Regions from separate parts of the Peribacillus sp. FSL E2-0218 genome, predicted to be linked through region 2. Evidence: riboswitches for the same ligand, from Rfam matches in the RefSeq annotation. Region 2 holds a riboswitch; each other region holds the start of a gene.

Region 1 (4,277 bases), 490 kb from region 2:
GAGATGCGATATTTCAGTTACATGATTTAAATCAATTCCAGTCATGTCCTTTATTTTATTGATTCGATAAAATAGGGTATTTCTATGGATGCACAACACTTTAGATGCTTCATTTGGTGAACTCCTATAGTAAAGATAGTGCTTAAGTGTAAGTAATAAATCTGATTGGTTTTGCTGATCAAACTCTATAATTTTTATTACTGCCGGATGACAAAAATCCATATAATTGTACTTGCTTTTAATTAAGTCAGAAATGATATTTAGTGCAGAGTCCTTAAAAAAAGATACGATAATATTTTGTTTCTTTCCAATCTCAAGGGCCTCTATTGCTTGTAAATAATATCTTTTGCAATCAGAAATTTCAGAGAGATTCAAGCTAATTCCTGCTCTTAATTCATTTCTTTCTAATGAATTTATAAATTCTGATTTGGAGCCAATAAATAATTTTTCATAAAGTTTTTTGGGGATAAATGCTGTAATATTTGATTGAAATATAATGCAATTTTCCAGTGGAATGAATTCTTTTAAAACTTGGACCACTGCTGGAATTTTAAAGTCTAATCCTTTTCGGTCTTTGTTAGATATCACTATAATATATAGGTTCTTTTCTTGTATCCAATTTAAATAATGCAGCTTGTCTCTAACAGCATCCTGCGTCATTATTTTTCCATCCAACAAGTCTGTAAGAACATAATTTGGTATAAGACTATGGTCCATGTTAAATGCATTGCTTTTTTGAAGTTCAACAGACAAAATCTGGGTAATCTTATCGATGAGTTTAAAATCAATTTCTTCAAACTTAATTCCTGCCTCATATACAGCAAACTGTGCAATTTCAATGTCATTAATTTTAATTATAGAAAGATTTGTTCCGTTTAGAGGTTCCAACTTTTTAATGTATTCAGAAGAACCTTTTTTGCGTACCTTATCCGCAACATTATTGGAACGAATAAACTGAATCGTATCTTCATTAATATAATTATTTCCGTGCTCATCTTGTGTGAAATCTACAATCTCATGTGCATCATAAGAAGCTGTTAGCACCTTAAATCCCATATCATGAACAACCATGGGGTGGCCTAGTATTTCTCTGGCTTTATCAATGAGCTGTTGCAATCCTAAGTTCAGATAGAGTACTTCAAATAGTTCCTGAATATATAGGGCTAATTTTATTTCAGTAGTATCTGCATTCGAGTTAGCTTGTTTTGAATTATTCATATATCTATCTTCTCCATAATAAAAGTATTGTGCTGGAGTACAATATTTTACTTAATATCTACTTCAATATCAAATCCTAGTACATGGCAATATACTTAGTCGAAGAGTAAAATATCTTACATAGGGCAAGATATTTTGTGATGTAAATTGTTCTACCGTATAAAATACATTTAAGAATAGGAGTATGCATATATGATGATATTAAAAAGACCAACAGTAAATACACAACAGGATCTTATTGATAAGGCAAGTGTTAAAGAATTAATTGAATTTGAGCGTTTTTGCAGAGATAACGCTTTATGGGATGAAATGGACAAATGCTTTACATCTGATTCAAAGATAACAATCTCCTGGTTTCAAGGAACTGGACATGAATTTGTGGAAGCTTCCAAGAAGATGCCAGGTCGCGCACCACATAAAATTTATAATACTGAAATATGGCTCAATGGTGATAAGGCGGTTGCCATCATGATAGCAACCATTCAAAAACGAATAGATATTAATGGATACCCAGTTGAATTAAATTCTGATGCAAAACTAGTATTCAGTGTACAAAAAATAAATGGACAATGGTATATCGTTTCCATGGAAGGGATTTACGAAAAAGATTCTCTTGTACCTGTATATCCAAATGCCAATATAACTGTTCCTATGGAAGAGTTATCTGAATTTAGAGAAAGCTATGCTTGTCTTTCCTATGTTCTTAGCCAAGACGGCTATGATATAGCCGGTGATTTGCCTGGAATTGACAGACCTGACTTAGTAGAAGCTTTTTATAAGAAAACAGATGAATGGTTAAGCAAATAGGATTGAGGCAGTATAGTATTGAAGCTTCTGTAGCGTCCCAACCATTGCAAAATTTTTAGTATTAATACGCTATTTATGGTGCTATCTAAGCACGTAATACAGAGTCTACCGGGTGCGTTACCTGAAGATTGGAGCTGTCGTTAAGGCAGCTTTTTCTTTATGCAACTAAAGGGACAGGACAGTGTAACAAGAAATCAAAGTAATCATATACTTTGGAAGAAGAATATTAGGATGTTTTTGAACAATGAAAAGGTTTTTTAAAAATAAATCTATTTTATATTCATAAAAGCTAAATTTATTTCAATTATTAATTTACTTGCTGTTTAAATATGATAGAATTGTCTTTAAATTCATAATACTTATCAAGAGAGGTGGAGGGACTGGCCCTGCGAAACCCAGCAACCTTCAAACATATGTTTGAAAAGGTGCTAATTCCTGCAAAGTAATTTGCTTTGCAAGATAAGAAACATATTTTAGAATATGTAACCTCTCTTTTTTATAAATAGAGAGGTTTTTTGTATTTAAAATACTTTAACGCAGAGGAGAACTAACATGCATTCTAAATTAACCTTAGAAACTTATAATCAAACTACATTGTTATCATTTGAAATTACCTCTTTTATATACCAATTTTACAATGATATCTGGAATCAACATAAACTAGATAAAATTCCTCAATATTATGATGACAGGATAGTTCTATATAACAACAAAGAGCTTACCACGAATGAAGAAATTAAAGCCGAAATTAGTAGAGCTTTAATAGATATTGGAAGTGGCCCTTTAATTATAGACACCTTAACTTGTAATCAGAGTGGAGAGTCAAATAATTGGGATGTAACGGCTGAGTGGAAGATAGTATTATCTAGTAAAGACTGTAACTGTATATTAGGTATAACACGTTTTCAAATTTGCAATGCTAAGATTAGAAGCGAAATAATAAACTTCGTTAATTGACTTAAGACCCGTACTAGGCTGAGTCGTTTAAAACTTTAAGACACTCTTAAAATTGTCACTTTGACGGATAATTTGCGTATATTTTAAGGGTTATTTTGCACATCCAACTTTAAAAACCCAGCTACCTTCACATCAGAAGATTAGCTGAGTTTCTTAATTACATCTAATAATTTGATAGAACTATTCGGATCCGCCTAGTAAAAAGCGATTGCTCATTGTTCAGCAATCGCGCCCGATTGTTTAATACACCGTTCAAGAAACGTCACCATAAAAACAGTTTACTTTACTTTAAAAAACACTGGAGCTGAATCAACATTCTTAAGCCTTATGTGCTTTTGATCATTCAAACCATCCTTCACCTATACATCACCTTTATACTCCCTATCCTTTTTGCGTAACCAAGTCAGATATGAACCAACAACTTGAGGATCTTCATCAAATTCAATATTTTTCGGGAAAGAGGTGCTGTTATTGCATTTTTCACAGGAGAAATTGCTACGGTTATAATGCTGTACTTAATTTTAATTACTCTAAATGGAATACATTCAACCATTAAAGATTTTTATGATAATTGGAAAAATAGGTATTAAAGTTGAAATACTGTTTATCTTTTCCCTTGTTAAACTAAAGGGTGCGTTAGCTGGTCATCGGAGCTGTCTTTAAGGCGGCTTTTTCTTTTGGCACCATCGGGGCAGGTTAGTTCCGTTGTGTACAGTTTATTGTACTTTACAATATCAAATATTTATGGAAATTATTTCATAAGTTAGGTAAAATATCATATGGTTCTTTGATTTGGAATTACAAACTAGCTTGTTCATGATCTCCTTTAAATAGTAATTACCAATAGCTTTTTATTTTGATGGATAAAAGCCACAAAGGGCGGGGCGTAGTGAAATTTCATTCATCAACTGCTATTTTTGTTTTGATCAAGTAGAAAGGAATGAAAGCAATTAAATGATAAATATAAAGAAATTAACAAAATGTATCGGAATAATTATTATAATATTATTAATCATTTCCCTTTTTTCACCAACATGGACTTCTCATATAAAAGGTGATAACAGTATAAGTGCATTAGAACAAGTAGAGATAAATGGAAGTAGTCAGGAAATCATGATACGTGGTAAAGATAAAGATAATCCGGTTATTATTTTTGTACATGGAGGACCCGGATGTCCGGAAATGCCATATGCTGATCAATACCAAGACTTATTGGAAACTAATTTTACGGTTGTTAATTATGACCAAAGAGCAAGTGGAAAATCATATCATTTTTTTGAGGACTACTCCAATCT
Region 2 (4,277 bases):
AACGAATTCGATTGCGCGGAGCATTTCATCCTCTGTGCCATCAAGGTGAATGAACAATGTTCCATATGAGCCGCTTCTTGTTTGGGATATTTTACCTTGAACGATGTTGACATCCAACTCGAAGTTGCGTACGAGCTTGGTTATCAACGGGCTTTCGGCATGGTCACCGACGAAAGTCAATTGAATCACTTTACCTGCAGGATAGCGTTCGAACAAATGGTCCATCGTTTCTTTCGTTTCTTCTGGTTCCGTCACCTGCTGCACGAAACGCTTCGTCATCTCTTCCCGCGGGTCCCTGAACACATCGAGGACTGGACCTTGCTCAACGACCTGCCCGTTTTCCATCACGGCCACACGATGACAGATTTTACGGATTACATGCATTTCATGTGTGATCAAGACGATCGTTAATCCCAGTCGCTGATTGATATCCACGAGCAATTCAAGGATGGAGTCAGTGGTCTGTGGGTCCAAAGCGGAAGTCGCTTCATCACACAATAGAACTTTCGGATCATTGGCAAGGGCCCTTGCGATTCCGACCCTTTGCTTTTGTCCGCCGCTTAGCTGCGAGGGATACGCCTTTTCCCTGCCTTCAAGTCCGACCAGTTTGATCAATTCATTGACTCGCTTCATCCGTTCCGATTTTGAAACCCCTGCAATTTCCAACGGGAAGGAAATATTATCCTGAACGGTTCTGGACCATAATAAATTGAAATGCTGGAATATCATGCTGATTTCCTGGCGGGCCTTACGAAGGTTAGCCCCTTTAATTTTGGAAATTTCCTTATCCGCTACGACAACCGTCCCCTCGCTCGGTGCCTCCAAGCCATTGAGCATTCTTATCAGCGTACTTTTCCCTGCCCCACTGTATCCAATGATGCCGAAAATCTCGCCTTTATTTATGTCAACGTTCACGTTATTTACAGCCTTGATCGTCCCGCCGTTTCCTTTTCCTGTTCGAAACAGCTTACTGACGTTGGTCAATGTAATCATTCATGCTCACCTCTTTTATCCAATAAAACCTATGAACTTAGTTGATTTATCTACATTATCCAGCTTTTAATCTTTTACCAAGCTTGCACATGCTTATGGTTTCCTAAATTTTAAAAATAAAAAAACCTTTCTGCATGAGCAGAAAGGCAGGTAAAAAAGCTGGCCTTCCCCTCATCTTCCAAAGTGTTTACACTTTGTGTGAATTGGCACCTTTCCAAGGAAAAACCTCCTTGTCGGTTGCCGGGCTTCATCGGGCACATCCCTCCACCTCTCTTGATAAGAGCTAATATATAGAATATTTGTACATCATTACGTTCATTAGTATGGAGAAATTCTATCACAGATAAAAAAGGAGTGCAATGTATATTATTTCTAACACAAAAAAGTTTAGGACTACTTTCTTAAATCGATTGGGATGTCACCGAAACGATATCCGTCGCTTTCTGTATTGCCTGCTCCAAATCTTCTATCAAGTCATCTACATTTTCTATTCCGATGGATAGACGGACTTGATCGGCGCTCACTCCGGATTTTGCCAAGCCTGCATCATTCAGCTGTTGATGGGTGGTGCTGGCGGGGTGGATGATTAAACTCTTCGCATCTCCCACATTCGCCACATGTGACCATAACTCCACCGAATTGATGAGCCTGGCCCCTGCTTCACGGTCTCCTTGAATCCCAAAGGTCACCACGGCTCCCGCACCCTTAGGCAGGTATTTATTCGCAAGCGCTTTATCTGGATGATCCTCATTGGCCGGATAGGATACCCATTTCACGGCAGGGTGGTTTTTCAAGTATTGTATGACGGTCTTGGTGTTAGCAAGATGCTCTTTCATCCTTACATGAAGCGTTTCAAGACCAAGCGTAAATTGGAAAGCACTTTGGGCGCTTAACGCAGGTCCTAAATCGCGGAGCAATTGCACCCGGGCTTTGGTAATGAAGGCCGCAGGGCCCACTGCATCGGCATAAACCAAGCCATCGTAGCTTGGGTCAGGCTCCGTGAAACCGGGGAAGTTCGGCGAGTTCCAGTTGAAATTGCCTCCATCCACGATGACACCGCCTAAAGTCGTTCCATTACCCAAAAGCCACTTCGTTGCGGAATGGATGACGATATCCGCTCCAAAATCGATCGGTCTGCAAAGATACGGAGTAGCGAAGGTGTTATCGATGATCAATGGGATGTGGGCTTCGTGGGCGATCTTTGCCACCGCTTCAATATCGAGGACCCGCAAACTTGGATTTCCAATCGTTTCTGCAAATATGGCCTTTGTTCTTGGCGTAATTGCCCTTTTAAAATTCTCAGGATCATCAGGAGAAACGAATTTCACCTTAATTCCGTATTTAGGAAGGGTGTTTTCGAAAAGGTTATATGTTCCCCCATACAAGGTGGAGGCCGAAACGATTTCATCCCCTGCACCGGCAATATTGAGGATTGACAGTGAAATGGCAGCCATTCCGCTTGCAGTGGCCAATCCGCCGATTCCGCCTTCCAATAATGCCATTCTCTCCTCAAAAACGCTGACAGTTGGATTATGGAGACGTGTATATATATATCCCGTTTCCTTTAGACCAAATAAATTGGCTGCATGATCGGTATCTTTGAACAAGTATGCATTGCTTTGATAAATCGGAACGGCACGTGCTCCAGTCTCATCTGCTTGCAGGCCACCATGAACACTCAATGTTTCGAAACGCAATTTTTTATCTGACATACGCCTTCTCCTCTTCCTATATGGATTTCATTGAAAATATAAGCGGCCTTGGGAACGGTTCTTCACTTAAACAAAAAAAACCACTTCCACAAGAAGAGGCTTTCATACACACCTCATCTTCCAGAGTCAACACTCTGCTGGAATTAGCACCGTATATATGTATACCGGTTGCCGGGCTTCGTCGGGCCAGTCCCTCCGCCACTCTTGATAAGAACTATTAAATTTTGACCTTTACATGCAACAGTTTTCCACATTCAAAATATAGCATTTTACCATTATCCAGTCAATCAATTGTTAGAATATTCTTTGTTTTTTTATTCTGCCTCTCTACCTAGTTGCTATAAAGCCAAAAACCCAATCCGGTTTCCGTTTGGGTTTCTCAGCTGATTTCCTTAAGCAATCCATACAGATACGGAACGGATTGAAAGGCATATATCTTTTTGTACAGTTGTCCTTCCTTGAACAGCAATAAACAGGGCACACTTTCGATTTCATATGTTTCGGCCATCCCTTGGACATAGTTCATATTCATTTTGCCTGCCATCATTTCCGGGAATAATTGCAAAGATATCGTCAGCATTTTCGACGCCACCTGACACGTGCCACATAAAGGCGTGTATAAATATAGGCAAAAGTTTTCCCCGCTTTCAATAGCAACCCGGCATTCTTCCTCATTCCATTCCTGCATCACTAAGTCGTTCACCCTTTAACTTAAAAATTTCATTTTAACATTCATGTTGGCAGCCAGAAGTACAGTTGCAATATGATGTTCCGGTGAGCTTTCCACTTCTTTGTACATTTTATGAATGTACAGGTGGTTCGCCTCCGGCATTTCCCTTCGAAATTGCTTGCGCAGTTTTTCTCCCGATTCATCTGCATCAAAAAGGAGATACACATCCCGGTCCATCAATTCCTCCACCAATTCATCCAGTTTAGTGATGGAAATGGTTCCATTCGTACATCTTATTTCCACATCTTCATTTAAAACGGAGGCAACCTTTTTTCTGTCGGAACTGCCCTCTACAATGATCACCTTATCGAAATCGCCGCATTCCATGTCATCACTCCATTTCACGAATTATGTGGACAACCGCCAAGCACGAAAGGAAAAAGAGAGCAGACCCTCTTAAGGGCCCCCTCTCCTTCGTTTTACCCGTTGATCAAGCTTTCATATTCTTCCGCGCTCATAAGTCCTTCAACATCACTGCTGTTCGTTGGTTCAACGACGATCATCCATGCTTTTTCAAAAGGAGATTCATTCACATATTCAGGGTTGTCACTTAACTCATCGTTCACTTCGACAACCTTGCCGCTGATCGGAGCATACAGCTCAGAAACGGTCTTTACCGATTCAACGCTTCCGAATGGCTCGTTGGCTTTAAGCTCGTCTCCAACTTCAGGAAGCTCGACGAAAACGATGTCCCCTAGCTCTGATTGGGCAAAAGCCGTTATCCCGATACGCACAGTACCATCTTCCGTTTTGACCCATTCATGTTCTTTCGTGTAACGAAGTTCTTTTGGTGTTGTTGTCATTATTAATTCCCTCCATATGTATAGCTTATTTTTCTATTA
Region 3 (4,277 bases), 130 kb from region 2:
CGATCGGTCCAACGACCGGAATCCACGAGTAGCCCCAATTCGAGTTTCCTTTACCCGGTATCGGCAGCAAAAAGTGCGCGATGCGCGGTCCCAGATCCCGGGCCGGATTGATCGCATATCCTGTCGTGCCCCCAAGGGACATCCCGATCACGACGATCAATAGGCCGACAGCGAATGGGTTCAAACCTTCCGTGAAATTATTGGCCCCGATGAATAATAAGCCAAGGATAAGGATGAATGTCCCGATCATTTCACTTAATAGATTGGAAAATGTATGCGGGATGGCAGGAGCCGTGGCGAACACACCAAGCTTCGCACCTGGATCCTCAGTAGCCTTCCAGTGTGGCAAATAATGAAAGAATACGAGGGCTGCCCCCAGGATCGCTCCTATCAGTTGAGCAGCGATATAAACCGGCACATCACTCCAAGGAAACTTTCCAATGATGGCGAATCCGATTGTAACGGCCGGATTCAAGTGGGCACCGCTTATCGAGCCTACTGCAAAAATGCCCATCGTAACCGCCAGTCCCCATGCAATCGTAATAACGATCCATCCCGCGTCTTTAGCATAGGAACCCTTCAAACTTGAACCTGCCCCGATACCTGCACCGAATACTATCAAAATCATCGTGCCTACCAATTCTCCCCAAAATGGTGTCATGAATAAAACCTCTCCCCTAATGAATTGTAAATCTTTGACAACAAATAAAAGGAGATTCACAGCAGAACCATCCTCATAAAAAACATGAATGGCTCTGTTGTGAATCTCCTAGTCTCCGTCACATATATTAACTTGTAATTTACAATATACTAGGTTGTGAAAACGCTGTCAAACACTTTGTGAAAAATCAATCTATTATTTTTGCATTTTTTTCTTTCATGCCCGAACGGTTCAAATGATATCCCATAACTCGGTTTTGGAAGTGGTAATGGCCGATGCGCCTGCCTCTAGGGCGTTCAAGACTTCATCCGAAGTCCGGATAAGACCTCCTGCAAAAATCGGTGTTTGTAACCGCTCCTTCACTTCTTTTATCATCCAGGGCATGGCCCCCGGCAAAACCTCAATGTAATCTGGCTTGGTTTTCTGCACCAGCTTGTAGCTTTTCTCCAGCGCATGTGTATCTATTAAAAAAATTCGCTGGATGGCAATGACACCCTTTTGCTTCGCTTTCAGAATAACGCTTGTTTTGGTGGAAATCAGCCCAAAGGGATTATATTCCTGACAAATGAATTCCGCCGCGTATTCATCACTTCTGATGCCATGGATCAAATCGACATGGTAAATCATTTTCTTATTATGCTGCTTTGCCATCATACTGACATTTTTCAATTGAGAGATATGAAGATCAAGAAATACCCCTATTTCATACGGGCTATCCAGGAATCTTTCGAAATCTTTCATGCTTGCCGAGGCAGGCAAAATCTTCTGATCCATTCATTTCCCCCCCTTATCTTCCGGAAAAAATCCAAACTTTCAGGAACTTAGTATATTTTAAAGAACTTGATTTATCAAACACATTTTTCTACCCCCGATAAATGGACGCGCGCGAAAATGTATGTACCCGTCATAAGGAAAGGGTCATTTTCAATCCGCCATCGACCAGCTCACAAGATTGGATCGTGCCTATCGGGATTTTCCTGACGATGTTCCAGGCATTCATATTCATTTTGATCCTTCTGTTATCATATTCAAATATGGGCGGTCTGTTAAAAAGCTTTTGATTTATGAAATCCCGATCTATTGGCTTCAACTCGATCAATTCGAATGTTATCGTTCTTTTTTCCGTATGGACCGGCTTTAATGCCATTCGGAATGATACCTTTTTCTTGAACATCATTTTCTTCACTTCGGTCGTTCCCCAAAGGACAATATGCTCTGGCGTAATCTCGACTTGGATATCATGTTCATATAATCGCGTTTTTATCATTCTCTCCAGCATGGCTGCCCTTAGCGTGATCGGCAATCCCTTCCCAAAAATAGTCGATGCATCGAATGCACTCACCCTGCTCCCATCCCTTCCTACCTATTTCCTCACAATATGGAACATCGGTTATAGCATATGTGAGGTCGGATTTCTTGTTCATTGCATCAGGCCTCCCAATAATCGCTATATTCTAAATGTTTCGGTTTCAGACCTTGACCTTTGGAACAACTCCCTGTATAGTCGTAAGTAATTTAATAGACAACTCTTATCAAGAGAGGTGGAGGGACTGGCCCTTTGATACCTCAGCAACAGACTTTCGATGTACTGTGCTAATTCCAGAAGTGTAAAAGCTTGAAGATAAGAAGAGTACATGACCTTGTTGCCTACCCCTCTTCTTATCTTTAAGAAGAGGTTTTTTATTTTGGCCGTTTTCGCCTATTTTGTTGCTATTCACCAAGTCATGCCGTGTGGTTGATTGCCTTTTCAACGCTCGTATTAAAAACAACAATCCTTACGAAACGTGCCTTTATTTTATACAGGGAAAGAAGGAATGCAACATGTCAATCACTTTAACAAAGGCCCCCTTCAGGGCGGATCACGTCGGAAGTTTATTAAGACCGGATCGTATCCATCAGGCCAGAAAGCAATTTAAGGAAGGCGCCCTCTCTGCTGAGAGACTCCGCGAGGTTGAAACCGAAGAAATTAAACGGATCGTCGATAAGCAAATCGAAGTCGGCTTGGAGGTCGTGACCGACGGGGAATTCAGACGCACATGGTGGCACTTCGACTTCCTTGAGCATTTAAATGGCATCGAGGGGTACGTGACTGAAAAAGGACTCACATTCGATGGTGTCGAAACCGAGCGATACAACGTTCGCAATATCGGGAAGGTTTCATTCAACCCTAAGCACCCCTTCCTTAACGATTTTATCGAATTGAACAAAATCGTCGGCGGGCGTGCCGTCGCCAAACAAACGATTCCCAGCCCCAATCAATTATTTGCTGCCGGGGTTCATAATGAAGACATCTACCCTGATATGGAGGATTATGCAAATGATATCATCCAAACGTACCAGGATGCTTTAAAAGCCTTTTATGAGGCAGGTGTGCGTTACCTTCAACTGGATGATGTATACATTGCCAGACTTTCAGCTCCTGATTTCCAGTTCAAGGATGGAAAATATACGCGCGAACAATTAATCGATTTGGCTTTGCGTGTCATCAATGGATCATTGGAAGGCAAACCAGACGATTTGATCATCACGACACATCTATGCCGCGGAAACTACCAGTCGACCTGGGCATTCGAAGGCAGCTATGCCCGCATAGCCCCGACATTATTGGCAAAAGAAAAAGTGGATGGATTCTTCCTCGAATATGACGATAATCGCTCTGGCGATTTCAAGCCATTGGAACACATCCCTACTGGCGGGGCGAAGGTCGTACTTGGAGTCGTCACGTCAAAAAATGGAGAAATCGAAGACAAGGAAGCCATCAAGGCCCGCATTAAAGAAGCCGCTCAGTTCGTTCCGCTCGAGCAATTATGCTTAAGCCCTCAATGCGGATTCGCTTCCACCCATCATGGCAACAAGCTTACGGAAGAACAACAATGGGAAAAGCTGAAATTCGTCGTTGAAGTAGCAAAAGAAGTGTGGGGATGATTCATCCCGAAAAGGCCATTCCCCTTATTGGGAAATGGCCTTTTCGGTGCATCTGCTATTGGGGGGCATTTTCTTTTATACGTGAAACAAGCTCCTCGAGCCATTCGGCTGTATGCTGTGCCCGGCTGTATGAATGCTCCTTAATGAATTTATATCCCAAATATTGATCAGATTCCTCATCAACCGGCTGGTCAAAACTTAAATATGTTTCCCATGCCAATCGATGCTCTTCAATTTTGCGCTCTAAGATCGCTATTACTTTTTCGCTATCCACATGCTTAATATTCGTGAGAGCAATGTACATATCCGTGATTTGGGAGGCTTTTTCGAACGTTTGATAAATCCGTTTTACCAATTCTCCCCTTCCCTTTTCCGTAATTTGATAGACATGTTTATCTGGCCGATTCTCTTCCTTTATCGTTTCGACCGGCTCGATAAACCGATTGGCAGCCAGCTTGTCAAAATGGTAATACAATTTACTTTCGGTAATTCCGGTAAATTTATCAATTGGAATCGGTTCGGATAATCGCTTTTTCAACATATATGGATAGCTTTTTTCTTCAGCTAAAATACCCAGGATATAAATTTGGATCGACACGGTTAAAACTCCCTTCAATCGTCACCTGTCTTTATTTTATCAAACTAAAGCCTTCATTTCAGCTGCAAGGCGATCCGTCTCTTCCGTCTTTAG

What was found. Region 2 has a riboswitch for S-adenosylmethionine ahead of MHI53_RS23045 (O-acetylhomoserine aminocarboxypropyltransferase/cysteine synthase family protein). Riboswitches for the same ligand answer to the same signal wherever they lie in the genome.
Region 1: linked by a shared signal. The riboswitch ahead of MHI53_RS20445 (hypothetical protein) and the one ahead of MHI53_RS23045 (O-acetylhomoserine aminocarboxypropyltransferase/cysteine synthase family protein) in region 2 are both predicted to bind S-adenosylmethionine.
Region 3: linked by a shared signal. The riboswitch ahead of MHI53_RS22365 (5-methyltetrahydropteroyltriglutamate--homocysteine S-methyltransferase) and the one ahead of MHI53_RS23045 (O-acetylhomoserine aminocarboxypropyltransferase/cysteine synthase family protein) in region 2 are both predicted to bind S-adenosylmethionine.

The regions. Positions count from the first base shown of each region.
Region 1 is NZ_CP150304.1:4,259,859-4,264,135, reverse strand. Features, by position in the region: gene MHI53_RS20455 (helix-turn-helix domain-containing protein) at 1-1,218, opposite strand, end outside; gene MHI53_RS20450 (nuclear transport factor 2 family protein) at 1,414-2,025, shown strand; SAM riboswitch class I at 2,382-2,491, shown strand; gene MHI53_RS20445 (hypothetical protein) at 2,578-2,982, shown strand; partial or broken gene MHI53_RS20440 (alpha/beta hydrolase) at 3,937-4,277, shown strand, end outside.
Region 2 is NZ_CP150304.1:4,750,594-4,754,870, forward strand. Features, by position in the region: gene MHI53_RS23040 (methionine ABC transporter ATP-binding protein) at 1-993, opposite strand, end outside; SAM riboswitch class I at 1,162-1,276, opposite strand; gene MHI53_RS23045 (O-acetylhomoserine aminocarboxypropyltransferase/cysteine synthase family protein) at 1,395-2,705, opposite strand; SAM riboswitch class I at 2,816-2,919, opposite strand; gene MHI53_RS23050 (thioredoxin family protein) at 3,085-3,393, opposite strand; gene MHI53_RS23055 (toprim domain-containing protein) at 3,412-3,762, opposite strand; gene gcvH (glycine cleavage system protein GcvH) at 3,855-4,238, opposite strand.
Region 3 is NZ_CP150304.1:4,619,740-4,624,016, forward strand. Features, by position in the region: gene MHI53_RS22350 (MIP/aquaporin family protein) at 1-661, opposite strand, end outside; gene MHI53_RS22355 (glycerol-3-phosphate responsive antiterminator) at 893-1,435, opposite strand; gene MHI53_RS22360 (hypothetical protein) at 1,566-2,003, opposite strand; SAM riboswitch class I at 2,188-2,289, shown strand; gene MHI53_RS22365 (5-methyltetrahydropteroyltriglutamate--homocysteine S-methyltransferase) at 2,483-3,586, shown strand; gene MHI53_RS22370 (PadR family transcriptional regulator) at 3,642-4,184, opposite strand; gene MHI53_RS22375 (ABC transporter permease) at 4,224-4,277, opposite strand, start outside.